DNA from 2 places in the Cerasibacillus sp. genome. Region 2 is predicted to be linked to the other one. Evidence: riboswitches for the same ligand, from Rfam matches in the RefSeq annotation. Region 2 holds a riboswitch; the other holds the start of a gene.
What was found. A riboswitch is a leader RNA that binds a small molecule or an ion and turns the genes downstream of it on or off. The one in region 2 is predicted to bind S-adenosylmethionine.
Positions count from the first base shown of each region.

Region 1: another riboswitch for S-adenosylmethionine. It lies ahead of VIG73_RS00505 (methionine ABC transporter ATP-binding protein); the one in region 2 lies ahead of VIG73_RS03150 (O-acetylhomoserine aminocarboxypropyltransferase/cysteine synthase family protein).

Region 1 is NZ_DATBTY010000003.1:65,976-70,028, forward strand. Features, by position in the region: gene VIG73_RS00500 (aldehyde dehydrogenase family protein) at 1-1,391, shown strand, start outside; SAM riboswitch class I at 1,533-1,642, shown strand; gene VIG73_RS00505 (methionine ABC transporter ATP-binding protein) at 1,738-2,772, shown strand; gene VIG73_RS00510 (methionine ABC transporter permease) at 2,753-3,415, shown strand; gene VIG73_RS00515 (MetQ/NlpA family ABC transporter substrate-binding protein) at 3,466-4,053, shown strand, end outside.
Region 2 is NZ_DATBTY010000018.1:65,994-70,046, forward strand. Features, by position in the region: gene VIG73_RS03140 (peptide MFS transporter) at 1-1,112, shown strand, start outside; gene VIG73_RS03145 (DUF1269 domain-containing protein) at 1,244-1,810, shown strand; SAM riboswitch class I at 1,870-1,963, shown strand; SAM riboswitch class I at 2,062-2,179, shown strand; gene VIG73_RS03150 (O-acetylhomoserine aminocarboxypropyltransferase/cysteine synthase family protein) at 2,262-3,560, shown strand; gene VIG73_RS03155 (homoserine O-acetyltransferase/O-succinyltransferase family protein) at 3,575-4,053, shown strand, end outside.

The DNA.
Region 1 (4,053 bases), on a different contig from region 2:
CAGGAAAGACATTTAAGTCATATAATCCAGCAACAGGGGACGAGATTGCTGAAGTGGCTGAAGCAGGTACAGAAGACGTTGATCTAGCGGTTAAGGCAGCAAGGGAAGCTTTCGACAACGGTCCCTGGTCAACGATGGGGACGGCCGAAAGAAGTCGCATTATTTATAAACTCGCTGACTTAATGGAAGAGCATAAACTTGAGCTCGCCCAACTAGAAACACTAGATAACGGAAAACCAATTCGCGAAACAATGAATGCGGATGTTCCTCTATCCATTGAACATTTCCGTTATTATGCAGGATGGGCGACTAAAATTGTCGGTCAAACCATTCCTGTACAAGGGAATTATTTTAACTATACTCGGCATGAGCCAGTTGGAGTTATTGGGTCTATTATTCCTTGGAACTTCCCACTAATGATGGCAGCATGGAAACTTGGTGCATCACTTGCTACAGGATGTACAGTTGTTATGAAACCGGCGATGAATACACCACTATCTGTCTTATATTTAGCAAAATTGGCAAGAGAAGCAGGCTTCCCTGATGGGGTCATTAATATTCTTCCTGGTAGTGGACGTTCTGTTGGACAAGCACTTGTTGATCATCCACAAGTGAATAAGATTGCCTTTACGGGATCAACACCTGTTGGTAAATCCATTATGAAATCAGCAGCAGACACAATGAAACGTGTCACACTGGAATTAGGTGGAAAATCACCAAATATTATTCTACCTGATGCTGATTTATCAAAAGCAATCCCTGGTGCTCTTCAAGGTATTATGTTCAACCAAGGACAAGTATGTAGTGCAGGAAGCCGTATTTTCATTCAAAAAGATATGTACGACAATGTCTTAGCTGAATTAGAAAACCATGCCAAACAAATTAAGCAAGGTAATGGTTTAGATAAAGAAACGACAATGGGACCATTAATTTCTGCACAACAACAAAAAACAGTCACAGACTATATTGAAAAAGGACTCCAAGAAGGAGCAGAGTTAGTAACTGGTGGGCATATCCCATTTGAAAATGGTTATTTCGTTGCACCAACAATTTTCGCTAACGTTGATAATAAAATGACGATAGCCCAAGAGGAAATATTTGGACCGGTTGTAGCTGCTATTCCTTTTGATAATATGGACGATTTAGTTGTTAAAGCGAATGACTCAGATTTCGGTTTAGCTGCAGGAATTTGGACAGAGAATTTACGCGATGCCCATTACCTAGCACACAACTTAAAGGCCGGGACAGTCTGGATTAACACATATACTGCTTTTGATGCTGCGGCACCATTTGGTGGATACAAACAATCTGGAATCGGACGTGAAATGGGTAGTTACGCTTTAGATAACTATACGGAAGTTAAATCTGTATGGGTGAATTTAGATAAATAAGTTTTAAGAGGAGGCTTTTCCTCCTCTTTTTATTTAATTGACTTGTCTCAATCATTTTATTTTACAAAAGACCTTGACTTTCTATTCTTTTCGGCTTAGACTAGCATATAAATCTTTTTATAAAATTAAATACTTGATCATTTCTTATCAAGAGAGATTGAGGGACAGGCCCGATGACATCTCGGCAGCAGATTCTATTTAAGAAAACTGTGCCAATTCCTGCAAATACGTTCGTATTTGAAAGATGAGAAGAATGATTCTTTTACTAGAATCCCTCTTTTCTTACTTGATAAGAAAAGGGGGATTTTTAATTAACAACATGAATGAACGTAAGGGGGACCTGTTGATGATTGAGTTTAGAAATGTATCTAAGACATTTACATCTGGTAAACGGAAAGTACATGCCGTAAACGATGTATCACTGACCGTTGAAGAAGGTGATATCTTCGGCATTATCGGATTCAGTGGAGCAGGAAAGAGTACGTTATTACGGCTCGTTAATATGTTAGAGCGTCCGTCTTCTGGATCTGTCCATATTCAAGGGGTTGATATTTCGAAGTTATCGCAAAGAGAATTACGACAACGCCGGCAAAATATCGGTATGATCTTTCAAAACTTTAATTTGTTCAATGCACGGACAGTTGCTGGGAATGTGGCTTATCCATTGAAGCTAGTGGGTACGCCAAAACAGGAGCGCGAAAAACGCGTGATGGAACTACTCCGTTTTGTCGGACTAGAAGATAAAGCGAAAGACTTTCCAGATCAATTATCAGGGGGACAAAAGCAGCGTGTCGGCATTGCACGTGCTCTCGCTAATTCACCGGATATACTCATTTGTGATGAGGCGACATCAGCACTTGATCCCGATACGACCGCTGACATTTTAAAATTATTAAAAAACGTTAACCGCGACCTTGGAATCACGATTTTACTCATTACACATGAAATGAACGTTATTCAGCAAATTTGTAATAAAGTAGCGGTGATGGAGAAGGGGGAAGTGATTGAAACAGGGGATGTGTTTGAGACCTTTACTAATCCGAAGCATCCTACGACAAAGCGCTTTGTTCAATCTGTACAACAAGATTTACCATCGAAACATATTTTAGAAAAATGGCAGTCAAATGGTGGAGAAACTCTATATCGAATAATTTTCAAAGGAGACATTACAAACGAACCGATTCTATCAACAGTTACAAGGAAACATGGTGTTGATTTCAATATTGTTTATGGATCTGTTCGAGAATTACAGGATAAATTATTCGGTAATTTATTGATTTCATTTACTGGAAATAAAGAAGCCATTAACCAAGTCTTACAAGAATTAGAAGAACTCGTTGACATCAAGGAGGTTACAAAAGATGAAAGTGGATTGGTCTAGTTTTTGGCCACAAATCGTTGAAGCAACTGGACAGACGATTACGATGGTCGTTATGACACTCATTTTTGGGTCAATTATTGGCATTACGGTTGGACTCTTACTATTTGTAACGAGGGAAAACAATATTTTAGAAAATAAGCTTGTTTTTCAAGTATTAAACATCATTATTAATATCATTCGCCCGATCCCGTTTATTATTTTCATTGTCGCGATTTCACAGTTAACACGGCTTGTTGTCGGGACGACGATTGGAACAGTGGCAGCAATTTTTCCAATGACGATTGTAGCTAGTTTTACGATTGCCAGAGTCGTAGAAAATAACCTCGTTAGTATTGACCCTGGCGTGATTGAAGCAGCACAAGCGATGGGGGCAAGTCCATTACGAATCATATTTACTGTGTTAATTCCAGAGGCATTAGGGCCACTCATTTTAGGGCTAACCTTTGTTTCTGTTGGTTTGATTGATTTCTCAGCAGTAGCAGGAACTGTCGGTGGCGGGGGACTAGGTCATATTGCCATGACTTATGGTTACCAACGATTTGACGGGACAGTCATGCTTGTTACTGTCTTAATCCTAATTGTCATGGTTCAGTTGGCCCAATGGATTGGAAACACTTTATCTAAACTTGTTATGCGACGTTAATTATCGGAAAACACACTAAAAAAACATAAAAACAAAGGGAGCGTATCAACATGAGAAAGTTTTTAGTCTTTTTATCAATGATTGCTGTATTATTTTTAGTAGCCTGCTCAGGAGATGACAATGCAGGGGATTCAGGAGACAAAGTGAAAGTGAAAATCGGGGTTAATGGTGCAGATGGTGAACTTTGGCCGATTTTAAAAGAAAAAGCAGCCAAAGAGAACATTGAAATTGAATTAATCGAATTTCAAGATTACACACTCCCGAACAATGCGTTAGCACAAGGGGATCTTGATATGAATGCTTTTCAACATATTGCATTTCTTGGGCAGTATGTCAAAGAAAGTGGCGAAGATATTGTACCCATCGGATCAACGATGTTAGCACCGATGGGATTATATTCCGAAAAAATCAAAGACGTGTCAGAGCTACAAAAAGGAGATAAAATCGCCATTCCAGATGATCCATCAAATCAAGCGCGGGCACTTCGTCTTCTTGAAGGAGCCGATTTAATTACATTAGCCGATGATTTCGGTATGTTTGGTGACCCGTCACAAGTCGTTGACAATCCATTAAACTTGGAGATTATTCCAATGACAGCCCAACAAACACCACGTGTCTTACCTGATGTCGCAGGCTCA
Region 2 (4,053 bases):
TTATTATTGGGACAGGGCTTTTAAAACCAAACGTATCAAGTATTGTTGGTGACATGTACCATCCAGAAGATAATCGTCGTGACGCAGGTTTTAGTATTTTTTATATGGGAATCAACATGGGTGCATTCATTGCGCCATTTATCGTCGGAACGTTGGGACAAAAATATAATTACCACCTCGGTTTCGGAATGGCAGCAATTGGTATGTTATTAGGGCTTATAGTTTTTGTAGTTACAAAAAAGAAAAACTTAGCTCTTGCTGGAACTCAAGTACCGAACCCATTACAGCCAGATGAAAAGGCTAGAGTGATTAAAAGAATTGTAATCGGACTCTTAATTATTGTCGGATTAGGTTTTGCAACAATCCCTACGAACATATTAACCATTAATCGTTTCACTATTTTAATTAGTCTTTTAGGGATTATTATTCCAACTGCATACTTCATCCTCATGTATCGCAGTGAAAAAACAACGAGTGTGGAAAAATCACGACTACTTGCTTATATTCCACTATTTATTACATCTGTCTTGTTCTGGGCAATCTATGAACAAGGAGCGATTATTTTAGCAGAATATGCTGATAAACGAACACAGTTAGAGATTTTTGGTATCCAATTACATTCGTCATGGTTCCAATCTCTCAGCCCACTATTTGTTATTACGTTGGCACCGATATTCGCCACTTTATGGATTAAATTAGGTGAACGTCAACCATCAACAACACGCAAATTTTCATTTGGTCTATTCTTTGCTGGGCTATCATTTATAATCATGATTGTGCCAGCTTTCATGTATGGAACAGAGGCACTTGTCCATCCTATCTGGTTAACATTAAGTTTTCTATTAGCTGTTATTGGGGAACTCTGTTTATCACCAGTTGGATTATCAGCAACAACAAAACTAGCACCAGCAGCTTTCTCTGCCCAAACAATGAGTCTCTGGTTTTTATCAAACGCTGCAGCACAAGCGCTTAACGCTCAGCTCGTAAAACTATATACGCCTGAAACTGAAGTCTTTTACTTCGGATTAATTGGTGGAACGGCTGTAGCACTCAGTTTCCTATTATTTATAGTAGCTCCGAAAATTCAAAAATATATGATTGGTGTTAAATAAAATTCGTCACACAACCCTAATCTGAGACATACAGATTAGGGTTTTTTATGTATAAACTGATTTAGCAAATATTCTCTTTTTCCATTCTTCTATGATAAGATGAGAGTGAATAAAAGAATTGAGGTGATCGTGTGGGTAAGCGTGTTTTCATCATGACATTTGAAGAAGACAGTAAATCATATCAAGCATTTTCAGAGCTTAAACAATTACATGTTGCAAAAAAAGTTCAAATCGAACAGATGGCAGTCATAACGAATAGTGTTGAAGAAAAACTGCAAATAAAAGATTTCATGGATATGACCGGACCAGATAAAACATCTCGTGGTAGTCTAATCGGTTTATTGATTGGTATTTTAGGAGGACCAATTGGCATGTTATTAGGATGGGTATCTGGTACAATGATTGGTGCTTCAGGTGATGCCCGTGAAGTACGAGATGCGATGTCAGTCTTTGATCAAACGCTATCAATGATCTCTCCGGGGAAAACTGGACTAATGGTCATTGCAACTGCTGAAAGTCGTGATACATTACAAGACTTAGCCTATGATGAATTAGAAGGTGGCAGACTATTACAACTTGACTTAGAACTTGTTAAAGAAGAAATTGAACGTGCAAGACAAACAGAACGTGAACTGCAACAAGAAGCCAAAAAGCGTTGGTTCGATAAAGACAAAGCAAAACGAAACGACGAACAATAAAAAAATACCCTTGACATTTATCTGAATTATGACTACAATGTCATATAACCTTATAAATAAACTTATCAAGAGTGGTGGAGGGACAGGCCCGATGAAACCCAGCAACCTCATATGAAGGTGCTAATTCCTGCAGCAAGAGCTGAAAGATAAGAGATGATACTCCTCTTTCAGTTATTAGCGAAAGAGGTTTTTTGTTTTAGTCATAGAAAAATCTTTAAGCCATAGGATTTAAATAAAAATTAAATAACAAACTCTTATCGAGAGAGGTGGAGGGATTAGGCCCTGTGAAACCTCGGCAACCTTCAGAGTAATCTTCTGAAACGGTGCTAAATCCTACTCTTGGGGAGCTCCCAATGAGAAAGATGAGAGGGAAGAGTAATTTATTATAAACTCCCCTTTCGTCTATACGATGAAAGGGGTTTTTATATATCAAAAATAAGGGGAGAAACAAATGAGTAACAAAACATTAAAGTTCGACACATTACAAGTTCATGCTGGTCAGGAGGTTGACCCGACAACAGGGTCACGGGCTGTACCCATCTATCAAACAACATCTTATGTTTTTAACAGCGTCGAGCATGGAGCAAATTTATTTTCACTAAAAGAAGAAGGTAATATTTATACGCGCATCATGAACCCGACAACCGATGTATTTGAAAAACGAATTGCCGCCTTGGAAGGTGGAATCGGTGCACTTGCCCTTGCATCTGGGGCAGCCGCAATAACAAATGCGATTATTAATATCGCAGGTACAGGTGACAACATTGTTTCAGCAGGCACATTATATGGTGGAACGTACAATCTTTTTTCGACCACCCTACCTAAGCTCGGTATTACGACAACCTTTGTCAATCCAGATGACCCAGAAAATTTTAAGTGTGCAATTACCGATAAGACAAAGGCCTTATTTTTGGAAACAATTGGGAATCCAGGCATTAATCTTGTTGATATTGAAAAAGTAGCTGACATCGCCCATGCACACGATATACCATTAATCATCGATAACACCTTTGGCACGCCATATCTCATCCGTCCAATCGAGTACGGAGCTGATATAGTCATTCACTCAGCGACGAAGTTTATCGGTGGTCACGGAACATCGATTGGTGGTGTGATTGTCGATGGTGGGAATTTTAACTGGCTTGATAACGAGAAATTTCCTGAATTTAATGAACCAGACTCGAGCTACCATGGCATGACATATGCCAAAGATGTTGGTACAGCCGCCTTTATTACGAAAGCACGTGTACAACTATTAAGGGATACGGGTGCTACTTTAAGCCCATTTCATTCATTTTTATTTTTACAAGGGTTAGAAACTCTTTCCTTACGCGTGGAAAAACATGTCGCTAATACGAAGAAAATTGTCCAATTTTTAAATGAACATCCACTCGTTTCATGGGTGAACTATCCAAATCTAAAAGGAAACAAATATTATGATTTAGCCCAAACCTATTTTCCAAACGGAGCTGGATCAATCTTTACATTCGGAATTAAAGGTGGCGTTAAAGAAGGCAGCCGCTTTATCGAAGTCTTACAATTATTTTCTCATCTAGCAAATGTTGCGGATGCGAAATCACTTGTCATTCATCCAGCAAGCACGACACATGCCCAATTAAGTGAAGAGCAACAGCGACAAGCCGGTGTGACACCTGATATGATTCGCCTGTCCATCGGTCTTGAGGACGCAGACGATTTATTACAAGATATTGACCAAGCACTTAAAATAGCAGTTCAAGCAAATGAATGAAAATGAGGTGATTGGTGGTGTTATATGTTAACCGACATTTGCGCTCGATTAAACGATTAAAGCAACAAGGGATTTGCATTAAAGATAATAATCAACATTCCAACCGAACAATTCGCTTATTAATTGTTAATTTAATGCCGAAAAAAATAGATACGGAGTTTCAATTTCTTTCGCTTATTGGGAGCTTGCCACTTGATGTAACGGTTGACTTTTTACACATGAAAAGCCATAAGCCAAAAAATTCCGATAGCGCATATTTGGCCAAAGCATATAAAACATTCCACGATATTCAGGAATTAACCTATGACCGTGTCATTATTACTGGTGCACCACTTGAATTTATACCTTTTTCAGAGATACATTATTGGGAAGAGCTAACAAAAATATTTTCTTATACACATCAACATGCTGCTTCCACCCTGTATATCTGTTGGGCAGCAGTCGCTGGTTTGTATTACCATCACGATTTAAAGAAGTTGACGACAGTTAGGAA